3 regions of the Thalassolituus sp. ST750PaO-4 genome follow, and region 2 is predicted to be linked to each of the others. Evidence: predicted binding sites of a transcription regulator. Region 2 holds the regulator's gene; each other region holds the start of a gene.
The links. Region 2 encodes FNR, which switches genes on or off when oxygen is low (the NO sensors DNR and NnrR bind a similar motif). Its sites were predicted from a motif close to TTGATNTANATCAA; they were not measured.
Positions count from the first base shown of each region.

Region 1 (4,767 bases), on a different contig from region 2:
CCAGTGTCGGCAGCGAGTTGTATGGGTTCAGTGATGCCAGATCTTCTGGCTTGTTGTCGGGATCGACGTCATGAATTTCTACCGCCACCCCTTTTTCAGCCAGTACGATACGTACACGGTGACTGTAATGATCTGACGCATCCGAATAGAACGTCATGGAAGAGCGTTTAGCCACAACCCCCATAATTTCCTTACCTCTTAGCAAACCCAAAAACAAAGATAGCCCGGCCGCAAAAGCGGACGGGCTGTGCAGGCAATTAACTGCCGGACGTATTACTTAACGTCGCGCCAGTATTCTTTGTTCAGCATATATACAGGAACAAAGAAGATTGCCAGGAATAACAGTACCCACCAGCCGATGCGCTCACGCTCAACGGCAATTGGCTCAGCCATGTAAACCAGGAAGTTAACCAGGTCATACACAACTTTGTCGTACTCTTCAGCAGACAGCGTGCCTTCTTCAGCCAGGTACAGAACACCTTCGTGCTCTTCGGTGATTTCCTGACCAGTCAGGGTATCAAAACCAACAGCAACCTGTGCGGTACCTTTTACCTGACGGCCTTGCAGATCCGCCAGAACATGCGGCATACCAACGTCTTTAAATACAACGTTGTTCACGCCCCATGGACGGCTTGGATCTTCGTAGAAGCTGCGCATGTAGGTATATACCCAGTCAGGGCGACGTACGCGGGCAACCAGAGTCAGATCCGGAGGAGTCGCACCAAACCAGCGCTTGGAGTCTTCCTTCTGCATACCGATGGTCATCAGTTCACCGAACTGTTTGTCGGCAAAAATCAGGTTTTCTTTCATCAGATCTTCCGGGATACCCAGATCGCGGGCAACACGGTTGAAACGGGCATGCTCCAGAGAGTGACAGCCCATGCAGTAGTTAGCAAAGGTCTGCGCACCACGCTGCAGAGATGCAGTGTCAGTCAGATCAGTCAGGTGCTTATCCAGATGAACTCCGGCCCCTGCAGCCATAGCAACGGCTGGAATAAATGCGGCAATTAACGCGAATACTTTTTTCATTATCAGTGGCCCCCGGTTACGCGCTCTGGTACTGGTTTGGTTTTTTCCATGCGGGTGTAGAACGGCATCAGCAGGAAGAAACCAAAGTAAATAAATGAGCAGAAACGAGCCAGGAAAGTATTCAGGTCGTTTGCTGGCTGAGTACCAAGCCAGGTCAGTTCAACGAAGGCTGCGGCAAAGACAATGATAAATACTTTGCTGATCCAGCCTTTGTAGCGCCAGCTCTTAACCGGACTGCGGTCCAGCCATGGCAGAACAAACAGAACAGCAATAGCGGCAGCCATGGCAATTACACCCAACAGCTTATCCGGTACTGCACGCAGAATTGCGTAGAACGCACCGAAATACCATACAGGAGCAATGTGCTCTGGGGTTTTCAGGCCATTCGCTGGTTCAAAGTTAGCGTACTCCAGCATGAAGCCGTTACCTTCAGGGAAGAAGAACAGTACGGTACAGAAAATCATCAGGAAGACGACGATACCCACCAGGTCATGAACGGTGTAGTAAGGGTGGAACGGAATACCATCCAGCGGCTTGCCGTTTTCGTCTTTCAGTTTTTTGATATCAACGCCATCAGGGTTGTTAGAGCCCACTTCGTGCAACGCCAGCAGGTGCAGAACCACCAGCATAACGATAACCAGAGGCACAGCAATAACGTGCAGAGCAAAGAAGCGGTTCAGGGTGGCACCGGAAATCAGGAAGTCACCACGGATCCACTCAGTCAGAGCATCACCGATACCGAAAGGAATAACTGAGAACAGAGAGATAATTACCTGCGCACCCCAGTAAGACATCTGTCCCCATGGCAGTACGTAACCCATGAAAGCTTCCGCCATCAGAGCCAGATAAATCAGCATACCGAAGATCCAGATCAGCTCACGCGGCTTCTGGTATGAACCGTACAGAATCGCACGCATCATGTGCAGATAAACGGCAATAAAGAAGAAGGTAGCACCGGTGGAGTGCAGGTAACGAATCAGCCAGCCCCACTCAACATCACGCATGATGTATTCAACAGAGGCAAAAGCGCCTTCGGCACTTGGCACGAAGTTCATGGTCAGCCAGACACCAGTCAGAATCTGGTTAGCCAGCATCATCATTGACAGTACGCCGAAGAAATACCAGAAGTTGAAGTTCTTCGGTGCATAGTACTTGGACATATGCTTTTCATAGGTCTGGGTAACCGGCAGACGGTCATCAATCCAGCCCATCAGAGTGTTTTGCTGCTTACTCATTAAGCGTTCTCCTCATCAACACCGATCACCAGAACATTGTCGCCCTCGAAAGAATAAGGAGGAACAATCAGATTGGTAGCAGCTGGTGAGCCGTTAAATACGCGGCCAGATAAATCAAAGCGGGAGCCGTGACACGGACAGAACCAACCGCCCTGCCAGTTGGCGTCGAATGTTTCCGGCTTAACTTCAGCGAAGTATTTCGGTGCACAACCCAGGTGGGTACACACACCCAGCAGTACAATAAATTCCGGCTTGCGTGAGCGATAAATATTATCGGCGTAAGCAGGTTGCTGCTCTTTAACGCTGTTTTCCGGGTCTTTCAGGTTGTCGTTCAGGTTTGGCAGATTGTCCAGCTGTTCCTGAGTGCGGCGTGCAATATACACCGGCTTACCACGCCATTCGGCGGTCAGCATTGCACCTGGCTCAATTTTGCTGATATCGACTTTTGCCGGAGCACCTGCTGCTTTCGCCTTCTCACTTGGCAACCAAGATTTCACGAAGGGTACTGCGAGAAAGCCAGCGCCGACAGCACCGACGCCGGCTGTAGCGCCTACGAGCAGAGTACGCCGACCCTTATTCACGCCGTCTTGACTCATTACCATCTTCTCCCATCAAAAAAATTCTTTTGTGCTACAAGGTCAGGAGCCTGCTGTATGTTTTTTGTACAGACCCAGCGTAGCATACAGAGCGGCGCACATAGTAAAGAAATTGGGAGGTGGAAACAACCTGAAAAACCCACAGAACATGGGGTTTTGGGCATAAAAAAAGCGTCCATTGACATAGGCCAATGAACGCTTCTTTTTGTATCCTTCGAGCGAATTAACGCTTGGAGAATTGTGGCTTCTTACGTGCTTTACGCAGACCCACTTTCTTACGCTCAACTTCACGAGCGTCACGGGTAACATAACCCGCTGCACGCAGAGAAGGACGCAGAGTTTCGTCGTATTGCATCAGTGCACGGGTAATACCGTGACGGATAGCACCGGCCTGACCGTTACCACCACCGCCGTTAACGTTAACAATAACGTCAAACTTGGTCAGGTTTTCAGTCAGTTCGAGTGGCTGGCGAACAACCATGCGAGCGGTTTCACGACCGAAGTAAACATCCAGAGGACGTTTGTTAACTACGATGCTGCCTGTACCAGGACGCAGGAACACACGAGCTGTGGAAGTCTTACGACGACCGGTACCATAGTATTGAGAGACTGCCATCATATTATCCCAGTTTCAGTTCTTGCGGCTGCTGAGCGGTATGCGGATGCTCGCTACCAGCATAAACTTTCATTTTTTTGTACATGGCACGACCTAAAGGATTCTTTGGAAGCATACCTTTAACGGCCAGTTCGATTACCATTTCAGGCTTATGGTCGATCAGTTTCTCGAAAGAAATAGACTTCAGACCACCTGGGTAACCAGTGTGATGATGGTACATCTTGTCACTGGTTTTATTACCGGTAACTTTAACTTTGTCTGCATTGATAACAACGATGTAATCGCCGGTATCAACGTGTGGAGTGTATTCTGGCTTGTGCTTGCCTCTCAGACGGCGAGCAACCTCAGTGGCCAGGCGACCCAGCGTCTGTTCAGCTGCATCAACTACAAACCACTCACGTTTTACGGTTTCGGGTTTCGCGCTGTATGTTTTCATCAATTTCTCGCCTTTAAGGGCATGTTGATTCGAAAAGAGGGCGGCATTCTATAGGAAGGAAGATTCTTCCGCAAGTCATAATCCTGTATGAATTATGATCCGACCGGCCACTGCGGTTAAGCCCGCACCGGCACTGGGATGGCGCCCGCCGACACAGTAAAAGAAACCGCCGTTTGCGGTCAGCAAACGGCGGTTCAGGTATCTGTACCGGCTATGATTTGATCAGTAATGTTCCGGCTCGCGGAACTTCACCAGACCGTAAATCAGGGTCAGCATGGTGACCATGATATCGAGCAGAATGGCCAGAGCCATCATGGTCGAGGTGTCTTCCTGCTGGTCGTAACCCAGCGTTTGCCCAACATAGAAGCAGGTAACGCTGACGACAAAACCAATCAGGATGCAGGCTACCAGAAAATAGCCCTTGCCGTCATCCATCGTGAGCGCTTCATCCAGAACCTTTGCCTGCAACAGGAAGTAAGCGCTGTAACAAAGAGCACAGGCCAGCGCCATGCCGACCAGAAAAAAAGCAACCATAACGATTAACCTGCAGAACGATAACTGGCTAAAGCCTAGCTCAGATCTCTGCAGCTGCAAGACAGCACTGACCTTATTATCAGTGCATACGATCCTGCGCAATGCTTCCCTGTGCCTCTGCATGACGGCGCAGTATACGTGCCACCAGCATTCTCAGCTGCGCCGGCTTGATGGGCTTGTGCAGATAATCCAGCCGCTGACGGTGGAAGCTGCTGACCACTTCGTCACTGGTATCGCCGGTGACAATCAGAGCCGGAATATCCGCCAACATCCGCCTGACTTCATGCACAAAAGAACAGCCGTCATACCGGCCGGGCATAC
Region 1 is NZ_JABVCB010000008.1:18,180-22,946, reverse strand. It holds gene sspA (stringent starvation protein SspA) at 1-184, opposite strand, end outside; gene HUF18_RS09510 (cytochrome c1) at 274-1,029, opposite strand; gene HUF18_RS09505 (cytochrome b) at 1,032-2,264, opposite strand; gene petA (ubiquinol-cytochrome c reductase iron-sulfur subunit) at 2,264-2,860, opposite strand; gene rpsI (30S ribosomal protein S9) at 3,084-3,476, opposite strand; gene rplM (50S ribosomal protein L13) at 3,481-3,912, opposite strand; gene HUF18_RS09485 (hypothetical protein) at 4,135-4,446, opposite strand; gene HUF18_RS09480 (hybrid sensor histidine kinase/response regulator) at 4,526-4,767, opposite strand, start outside.
Region 1: the regulator FNR is predicted to act here: its motif matches at 3,039-3,052, upstream of petA (ubiquinol-cytochrome c reductase iron-sulfur subunit).

Region 2 (4,767 bases):
GTTGCCAGCCTTGGCCACCGACGCTGGGATGCAGAACGAAGCAGCCGCCGAAGGCGAAACCTGGCCCTTTGCCGGCGTCTATAAAATGCCGGTGTGGATTGATCAGGTACAGCGGGTCTGCCCGTGGAAGTCTGACGCCGGAGAGGGGTACATCCGCGTTGTCCGTACTAATGTGAAAGGCCCGCATGGCATTTATCTGCAGTGGATCCGTAAAGGCATTGCCGGCAGTGAAACTCAGGCGATCTCAACGGTGCGTGTAGAAGAGCTGGAAGGACAGTATCAGGTTCATCTGCAGATGCCCCAGCCGCAACTGAGTCCCGATGCCTGTCACCTGACGGCACTGGCTGAATCCATCATCACTGACCGGCGTTATAAAATGGAGCTTGTTGTGAAGGGGCCGGGAGAATATCAGCTGCTGGTCACCAGTCTGTTGCAAGGCGGTCTGTGACCGCCTTTTTCTTTTGGCTGCGCCCGGTATCAGCTTCAGATCAGTCGATCTGAACCACATCCAGACGGGTAAACAGATGGCCTTTATCCTGCTTGTCCTGCAGGGTGACAAAATCAAACAACTGGGTATCGCCTAACTGTGACGGTGCCACATTACAGATGGCGGCAAAGATATTCTCACTGCGTCCCGGCTGCTCTTTGTCCCACTGTTCCAGCATCATCTTAATATTCTGACGTTGCAGGTTTTCCTGTGAGCCACACAGGTTGCACGGAATGATCGGGAAGCCCCGTGCCTGGGAAAATTTCTCGATGTCTTTTTCTTTGCAATAAGCCAGCGGACGGATCAGCACGTGTTTCTGGTCGTCACTCAGCAGTTTCGGCGGCATAGCCTTGAGCTTGCCACCATGGAACATATTGAGGAACAGGGTTTCGATGATGTCGTCACGATGGTGACCAAGAGCGATTTTATTGGCGCCAATACTCTCGGCAAAGCCATACAGAGTGCCACGACGCAGGCGAGAGCACAGGCTGCAGGTGGTTTTACCTTCCGGAATAATTTCTTTCACTACGCTGTAGGTATCTTTCTCGACGATGTGATACTCAATACCCAGCTGGCTCAGATACTCCGGCAGCACATGTTCAGGAAATCCGGGCTGCTTCTGATCCATATTCACCGCCACGATATCAAAGTGAATCGGTGCGCTTTTCTGCAGACTCAGCAGAATATCGAGCATGGTGTACGAATCTTTACCGCCGGACAGGCAAACCATGACCTTATCGCCGTCTTCGATCATGCGGTAGTCTTCGATGGCCTTGCCGACATTGCGGCGCAGGCGCTTCTGCAGTTTGTTGAACTCGAGTTGCTCTTTGCGCTCGGCAGCGGATTCGATCATAAAAACACCCTGAATAATTGCGCCCGCTTTATAGCAGAATGCATCGGGTGAAGGAACCGCCTGCGCAGGTCAGGCAGTTAAAAAGGAATGTTGTTCGGGGACTTTGAGAAAAGGTACGCCTGCTCAGGCTGCACGGTTGAGCAGGGCGGTGGCTGTACCGAGACTGGCGCAGAACTCTTCAATGCTGACACCGCTGCGGGGATGGTAAAAACGTTTCCACAGACGTGCGAGCTGTTCTGCGGTTGCATCGGCGGGCAGAACAAAATCATCATTGCGGGCATAGATAAACCAGGCAATGGCGGTGGCATAAGACAGGTTGGTGGTCAGCTCGGCATGGGGGTGACTGAGAAAATCATGCTGGCTGGCAAGGCCGCGCACGGTGCTGGCCAGTTCCGGCTGTTGCGCCAGATAAGCGTCCCATACATGGCGGTGGGTCAGGCTGTGAATGCGGTAAATGCCGAGAGCCCGTTGACCGGCGGCTTTGAGGTGCGATCCAAGAGCCGATTCCTGAGCCGCAGTTGCCAGCAGCAGGGTGCTGGCCATCGGGTTACTAACCCCGATACGTTGCAGGGTTGGCTGGATTACCCAGCGGGTCAGTTCATTTGCGCAGATGCCCATGGTCACCTCCTTATACGTCATATCGGCTGAATGACGCTGTTTCTGCAATCTTAGATCAGATTATTTTATCTGCTGCGGTTTTATACCAATTGCCAATAGATAGCCTGGATACCGGCGCCAGAAAAATAACGTCTGTTCAGCCTTTATTCTGGTAAAAGCATTTCCCGTACCAGAGGGCGTTGCATGAGTGTTCATAAGCAGAAAACAGGCATAAGAGGGCAGGCATAAAAAAACCGGCCTCTGGCCGGTTTTTTTGCTTACGGGTGAGCGGCTTACTCTTGCGGGTGAGCGGCACACTCTTTTTCAGTATTCAGGCCGGCCAGTTCATACAGCATATCGGGGTCCTGCAGAATCACTTCTTTCCCCTGGGTTTCGATCAGACCGTTTTTCTGGAAGCGGGTAAACACGCGGCTGATGGTTTCTACCGCGAGGCCCAGATAGTTACTGATATCCACCCGCGACATCGGCAGGCGGAAATGACTGGCCGAGAAACCACGACGGGAATAACGCTGGGAAATATCAATCAGGAAAGAGGCCACGCGCTCTTCGGCGTTTTTCTTGCTGAGCAGCAACATCATGTTCTGATCATGACGGATTTCGGTGCCCATTGTACGCATCAGCTGCTTACGCAGATCCGGCAGGTCATCGGCCAGACTGTCGAGTTGCTGCAGCGGAATTTCACAGACGGTGGTGGTTTCCAGCGCTTTGGCGGTTAACGGATAGTTGCCGTTATCGTAACCGGCCAGGCCAACCAGCTCAGAGGCCAGGTGAAAACCGGTAATCTGTTCTTCACCGTTACTCGCCAGAGTGTAGGTTTTCAGGGCTCCGGTGCGTACGGCAAATACGGATTGAAACGCTTCGCCCTGCTGGAACAGCAGCTGACCTTTCTGGATCGGACGGCCACGGCGGATGATATCGTCGAGGCGCTCCATATCGGAATCGTTCAGGGACAATGGCAGACACAACGCATTCAGTGAGCAGGTCTGGCAGTGTGGTTGAGTGCCCCGCAGTGGAGCAGGCGCAACATGTGTCGTTTTCATGACTGATTCCTGAGTGAAACCCCGGTGTCGGAGTAAGTAACAAGTGCAGCAGTTGCGGCTATGTTCGGCATTAGCGCGCGATCTGTCAAGAAAGTAACCAGACCGATGCTGCCGTCCACAAACCAAATCCGATCAGTAATCCCCCGGCAACCTGACGCACGCGGTTGTTGCTCAGAAACGGCGTCAGTACATTGGCCGCCAGTGTGCTGGCAAACAGGGCAGGCAGGGTACCCAGACCAAAGGCGAACATCGCGGCGGCTCCCAGCAAAGGCTGGCCATTTGCGGCAACCCAGCTCAGCGTGCTGTAAATCAGGCCGCAGGGCAACCAGCCCCAGAGCATGCCCAGCCACAGACGATCTATCGCACGCGGAGATTGCATAAAACGGCGGGTCAGAGGCTGCAGGTATTTCCAGATTCCCTGGCCCAGTTGCTCAATACGGGTCAGCATCAGTGACCAGCGGGCAATATAGAGCCCCATCAGTATCAGCATCAGCGCGGCCAGTGTCCGCAAGATCAGCATCAGCCACTGGTGCTGGCTCTGCAGCCACAGACCTGCGCTGGCGACTATCAGCCCGGCGATGCTGTAGCTCAGTATGCGCCCGGTGTTAAACAGCAGCGTCACCCGGACACGCTGAGTTCCGGCGCTGCTGCCAATAGCCGCAGCAATACCACCGCACATCACCAGGCAGTGGCTGGAGCCAAACAACCCCAGCAGAAACGCAGTCAGCAGCGACAGGGGTTCAATCATGGCTTGTCAGATGGGGTTTGTTCGCTGTCGTCCTGACGGCGACTTATCGGCTCATCGTCATCAAACAGAATGCGGTGGGCGGGGGACTCCATGTCTTCAAACTGGCCGCTCTTCACCGCCCAGAAAAAGATCAGCACGGCAATGCCGATCAGCAGTAAAGACAGCGGTACCAGGATGTAAATGATATCCATCGATCAAACCTCAGAGGAGTCAGGAGCCGGCAGGCGATTCAGGCGCAGGGCGTTGGTGACCACCAGTAACGAACTGAATGACATGCCAATCGCAGCGGCCCAGGGCGGAACAAAACCTGCCGCTGCCACCGGTAATGCGATGAGATTGTACAGCAAAGCCCAGCCGATGTTCTGAGCAATAATACGGCGTGTCTTGGTGGCTCCATCCAGAGCGGTCAGTAAGGTTTCCAGACGACCGTTGGTAAGCATGGCATCGGCGTTGGTCTTAGCCAGATCGGTGGCTTCGTTAACGGCCAGAGCAATATCAGCACCGGCCAGTACCGGCACATCGTTAATGCCGTCGCCGACCATCATGACCCGCTCACCGGCCTGCTGCCAGGCGCGCACTGCGGCCAGTTTCTGTTCCGGTGAGACGCCGGTCTGCAGGTCGGTAATGCCCAGTGCATCCGCCACCACCTGACCGGATGCGCCGGGGTCGCCGGTCAGCAGAGACACGGCGATACCGCGTTGTTGAAGTCCGCTGACAATTGACGCAGCGTTGCGGCGCAGGCTGTCATTCAGGCGCACCCAGGCCAGCGGTTGCTGATCACTGGCGAGCAACAGCCACTGGCCAGCGGCCTTGTTGTCGGGCTCCGTCAGGGGGGCAGCTGGCCAGGCATAATCGGCGCGGCCAAAGCGCAGAGTGTGCCCGTTCCACTGGCCGCTGATGCCCTGGCCGGCGGTTTGTTCGGTGTTCTCTACGGCAGCCGCTTTTATGGTGCGGAAGGCACGGGCAATCGGATGGGTTGAGTGTTTCTCAAGGCCGGCGATCAGGGCCAGCAGCTGAGCTT
Region 2 is NZ_JABVCB010000012.1:51,614-56,380, forward strand. It holds gene HUF18_RS13375 (hypothetical protein) at 1-448, shown strand, start outside; gene ttcA (tRNA 2-thiocytidine(32) synthetase TtcA) at 489-1,340, opposite strand; gene HUF18_RS13385 (hypothetical protein) at 1,464-1,958, opposite strand; gene fnr (fumarate/nitrate reduction transcriptional regulator Fnr) at 2,231-2,998, opposite strand; gene HUF18_RS13395 (sulfite exporter TauE/SafE family protein) at 3,084-3,746, opposite strand; gene ccoS (cbb3-type cytochrome oxidase assembly protein CcoS) at 3,743-3,937, opposite strand; gene HUF18_RS13405 (heavy metal translocating P-type ATPase) at 3,941-4,767, opposite strand, start outside.

Region 3 (4,767 bases), on a different contig from region 2:
GGTAAGCCAGGTGTGGTCATGGTCACCTCTGGTCCGGGTGCTACCAACACAATTACCGGTATCGCCACGGCGTTTACCGACTCGATTCCTATGGTCGTCATTTCTGGTCAGGTGATGAGCCATCTGGTGGGCGATGATGCCTTCCAGGAAACCGACATGCTGGGTGTGTCACGTCCTATTGTTAAGCACAGCTTCAGTGTGCGCCGCCCGGAAGATATCCCTGAGCTGGTGGCTAAAGCCTTCCATATTGCCAGCACTGGCCGTCCGGGTCCGGTTGTTATCGATATTCCGAAAGACATGACCATGCCGAATGAGCGTTACGAATACGTTTATCCGAAGAAGGTCAAACTGCGTTCTTACACGCCACCTCAGCGTGGTCACTCCGGCCAGATCAAAAAGGCCGTTGAGTTGCTGCTGAAAGCCAAACGTCCGGTTATTTATGCCGGTGGTGGTGTAATTATCGATGGCAGCTCCGACAAACTGCGTGCTCTGGTCGATCGTCTGGATTTCCCTTGCACCAATACGCTGATGGGTCTGGGTTCTTACCCGGGTACCGGCGAGCGTTTTGTTGGCATGCTGGGTATGCACGGTACTTATGAAGCGAATATGACCATGCACCACGCTGATGTGGTTCTGGCTATTGGCGCGCGCTTCGATGACCGTGTAACCAACGCGACCAGCAAGTTCTGCCCGGATGCCAAGATCATTCATATCGACATTGATCCGTCTTCAATCTCCAAGACCATCATCGTTGATGTGCCTATCGTTGGCCCGGTTGGCAACGTGCTGGACGAAATGATGGCGCTGCTGGATGAAAGCAACGAAGTACCGGATGCCGAAGCCATTGCTTCCTGGTGGAAACAGATCAACGAATGGCGCCAGCGTCATGCGATGCGTTATGAGAAAAACGACTCGCAGCTGATGAAGCCGCAGGAAGTGATCGAAGCGATTTGGGCGGCCACCAAGGGTGACGCTTACGTGACTTCTGACGTTGGTCAGCACCAGATGTTTGCCGCGCAGTACTACAAGTTCGATAAGCCAAATCGCTGGATCAACTCCGGTGGTCTTGGAACCATGGGCTTTGGTTTCCCGGCGGCGATGGGCATCAAAATGAACTTCCCGGAAGAAATGGTTGTATGCGTGACCGGTGAAGGCTCTATCCAGATGAATATCCAGGAACTGTCGACCTGTCTGCAGTACGGCATTCCGGTAAAAATCCTGTGTCTGAACAACGGCTCTCTGGGCATGGTTCGTCAGTGGCAGGACATGAACTACGAAGGTCGTCACTCCCACTCGTACATGGAGTCCCTGCCGGACTTTGTCAAACTAGTGGAAGCCTATGGCCACGTGGGTATCCGCGTGACCGGCCGCGATGAGCTGCCACAGGCACTGGAAGACACCTTCAATAAATACAATGACCGTCTGGTCTTCCTCGACGTTGCTGTCGACCCGGAAGAACACGTGTATCCGATGCAGGTGCCGGCTGGCTCCATGCGTGATATGTGGCTGAGCAAGACGGAGCGGACCTGAACATGAGACACATTATTTCGATTCTGCTGGAAAACGAACCGGGTGCTTTGTCACGCGTTGTCGGTCTGTTCGCCCAGCGTGGTTACAACATTGAAACCCTGACGGTGGCGCCGACAGAAGACAACACCCTGTCACGCCTGACCATGACCACCACCGGTGATGATCGCAAGATCGAACAGATCACCAAGCAGCTGAACAAGCTGATCGAAGTGGTGAAACTGGTTGATCTGTCTGAAGGCCCGCACATTGAGCGCGAGCTGATGCTGATCAAGGTAAAGGCGGTGGGTGCGCAGCGTGCGGAAATCAAACGTACTGCCGACATCTTCCGTGGTCAGATCGTGGATGTGTCTGCCAGCGTGTATACCATCCAGCTGACCGGAACCAGCGACAAACTGGAAGCTTTTATTGAAGCAATCGGTGCTGGCTGTGTTCTGGAAACGGTACGTACCGGTGTGTCCGGTATTTCCCGCGGCGAGAAAATTCTGAGCCTGTAATTCAGAATCAGAAGCCATAAAAGAACCCTCCGCCGGAGGGTTTTTTTATGCCTGCGATTCCGTGCACTAAAGAACCGTCAGAGTGGCGGATTATCCGGCTCAAGAAACGCCAGCGATAAAAAGGTGGCGAATGCGCCCAATACACAAACCACGGCGGTACTGCCGCTGGCGAGCATAATCAGGCCGGTAATAATCCAGCCATTTTTTACCTGCTCTAACCGGCGCCGGTAGAGCTCGGTACGGGTCCAGTTCAGTTCCGGATAATCCTGTGGCAGGCGATAAATACGGCGGATAAATTCGATAACGCTGAATCGGCTCATGGGATGCTCCTTACTCATCTTTATTCAGAGTAAGAGACCAGCGGCATTTTGCCTGCTAAACAGCGATTCTATCTATTGGTGACGGGAGTTATTCGTTCCGCATCTGACCTGCTTTGGTGCAGGTCAGTGCGCGATGCGGAGGCATGATTATACTGGCTGGGGTTTTATCAGAAGCGATAAACGGATTTGGTCATCACTTTCGATACCGCGGTCATCGCCAGTTTGACCGGCAGCGGGAATTTATGGCCGCCGGCTTCAAGGGCAACAGTGGCGTGTTTGGCTTCGTCTTCCAGCATCTGCAGCAGTACCGCTTTGCTCTTTTCGTCCTGCACCGGCAGGCTGGTCATATGCTGACTCAGATGCTTGCACACCTGTTCTTCGGTGGCGGCGACAAAACCCAGACTGACTTTGTCGGAGATTTTTCCGGCCAGAGCGCCGATGCCGAATGACAGTCCGTAAAACAGCGGATTCAGACGGCTGGTATGGCTGCCCAGATCTTTGATGCGGTCTTCGCACCACACCAGATGATCAATTTCTTCGCGGGCGGCTTCTTCCATGGCTTCCCGTACCTCAGGCAATTTGGCGGTCAATGCCTGACCCTGATACAACGCCTGAGCGCAGACTTCACCGGTATGGTTAATACGCATCAGCCCGGCGGCGTGTTTCTGTTCGGCCTCGTTCAGCTCGTGGTACGGGCGCTGCTGCGCCGGGGACGGGCGTTCTTCCTGTGCAGCACCGGGCACCAGTGTGCGTAATGCCTGATCGGCGTTCTGGATCAGTTTGTCAAACAGCGAGTAGCGACGGGAGTTGGCATTCATAACTCATACCTCCGGAATTTCCGGCCATTTTACGGCATAACGGCGTCCGGCGCATGACCCATATCAAGTGAGTTTCGGCCAGAACAGGGCGGACAGTCGCCGATTGAGTGGTTAGAATCGCGCATAGAATAAGGAGACTGCGATGCAGGATTTACACGATTTAAGCCTGTTGCTCGACCGCCAGGTGCCGCTGTTACTGCTGGAATCCCATGAGGAAGCGCGGGCGCTGGAGATGCTGACCCGGCTGGCCATCCGCCGCGGTCTGGCGCTGCAACAATGGACGCTGAGCGATGGCCTGCGCCGCCTCGGTTTTGGTGAAGATATTGGCGCCACCGAAACCACGCAGCCCGCCGATGCCCTGCGCATTGTACGCGAGCGCGAACAGGGCGGACTGTTTATCTTCTGCGACCTGCATCCGTTTCTCGAAGAGCCTTTGGTGGTGCGTCTGCTGAAAGACATTGCTCTGCAGCATGAGCGTTACGGCAAAACCGTGGTGTTGCTCAGCCACCGCCTGCAGGCGCCTCCGGAGTTGCAGCGCCTGGCCGCCAGCTTCAGCCTGCAGTTACCGGATGACAGCCAGTTGCTGGCGCTGGTGAAAGAAGAAGCCCAGCGTTACGCCAAGCTCAGTGGCCGTAAAGTGCGCAGTGATAACGACACCCTGCAGCAGCTGGTCGCCAATCTGAAGGGGCTTACTTTCTCCGATGCCCGTCGTCTGGTGCGCGGTGCTATCGTCGATGACGGTGCCATTACTCAGGACGATGTCCCGGCGGTCAGCCGCGCCAAGATGGCGTTGCTGGATATGGACGGCGTGATGAGTTTTGAATACGACACTGCGCGTTTCAGCGATGTCGCCGGTCTGGAGGTGATGAAAACCTGGCTGGGGCAGCGCCAGCAGGCCTTTATGACCGCCGAACGCAAACTGCGGCCTCGCGGCTTACTGCTGTTCGGTGTACAGGGCAGCGGTAAGAGTCTGGCGGCTAAGGCGGTGGCCGGTTCCTGGGGCTTACCCCTGCTGCGTCTGGATTTCGGCACCCTGTACAACAAGTTTTTCGGTGAAACTGAGCGCAATCTGCGCGAAGCGCTGAAGCTTGCCGAAACCATGTCGCCCTGTGTGGTCTGGATTGACGAGATTGAGAAAGGACTGGGTCAGGACAGCAACGATGCCGGCGTCAGTCAGCGTATTCTCGGCACCTTACTGACCTGGCTGGCAGAGCATGATGCGCAGGTATTTGTGGTGGCGACGGCGAACAACATTCATGCGTTGCCACCGGAGTTACTGCGTAAGGGCCGTCTGGATGAGCTGTTCTTTGTTGATCTGCCCAAACCCGAAATCCGTGCCGAGATTCTGCGTTTGCATATGCAAAAGCGCGGGCTGGACCCACAGCGTTTTGATCTGGCTGCACTGGCTGAAGAGAGTGGCGGTTTTTCCGGTGCCGAGCTGGAGCAGGCGGTGGTATCGGCCTGGCATGCCGCCAGCAGTGAGCATTCCGGCCCCGGTCTCAGCACGGATACTCTGTTGCAGGAAATCCGCCGTACCCGGCCGTTGTCAGTGGTGATGGCAGAACCTATGCAGGCACTGCGGCAGTGGGCGGCAAGCCGCGCAGT
Region 3 is NZ_JABVCB010000008.1:342,485-347,251, forward strand. It holds gene HUF18_RS11045 (acetolactate synthase 3 large subunit) at 1-1,530, shown strand, start outside; gene ilvN (acetolactate synthase small subunit) at 1,533-2,024, shown strand; gene HUF18_RS11055 (hypothetical protein) at 2,102-2,344, opposite strand; gene coq7 (2-polyprenyl-3-methyl-6-methoxy-1,4-benzoquinone monooxygenase) at 2,512-3,162, opposite strand; gene HUF18_RS11065 (AAA family ATPase) at 3,305-4,767, shown strand, end outside.
Region 3: the regulator FNR is predicted to act here: its motif matches at 3,216-3,229, upstream of coq7 (2-polyprenyl-3-methyl-6-methoxy-1,4-benzoquinone monooxygenase).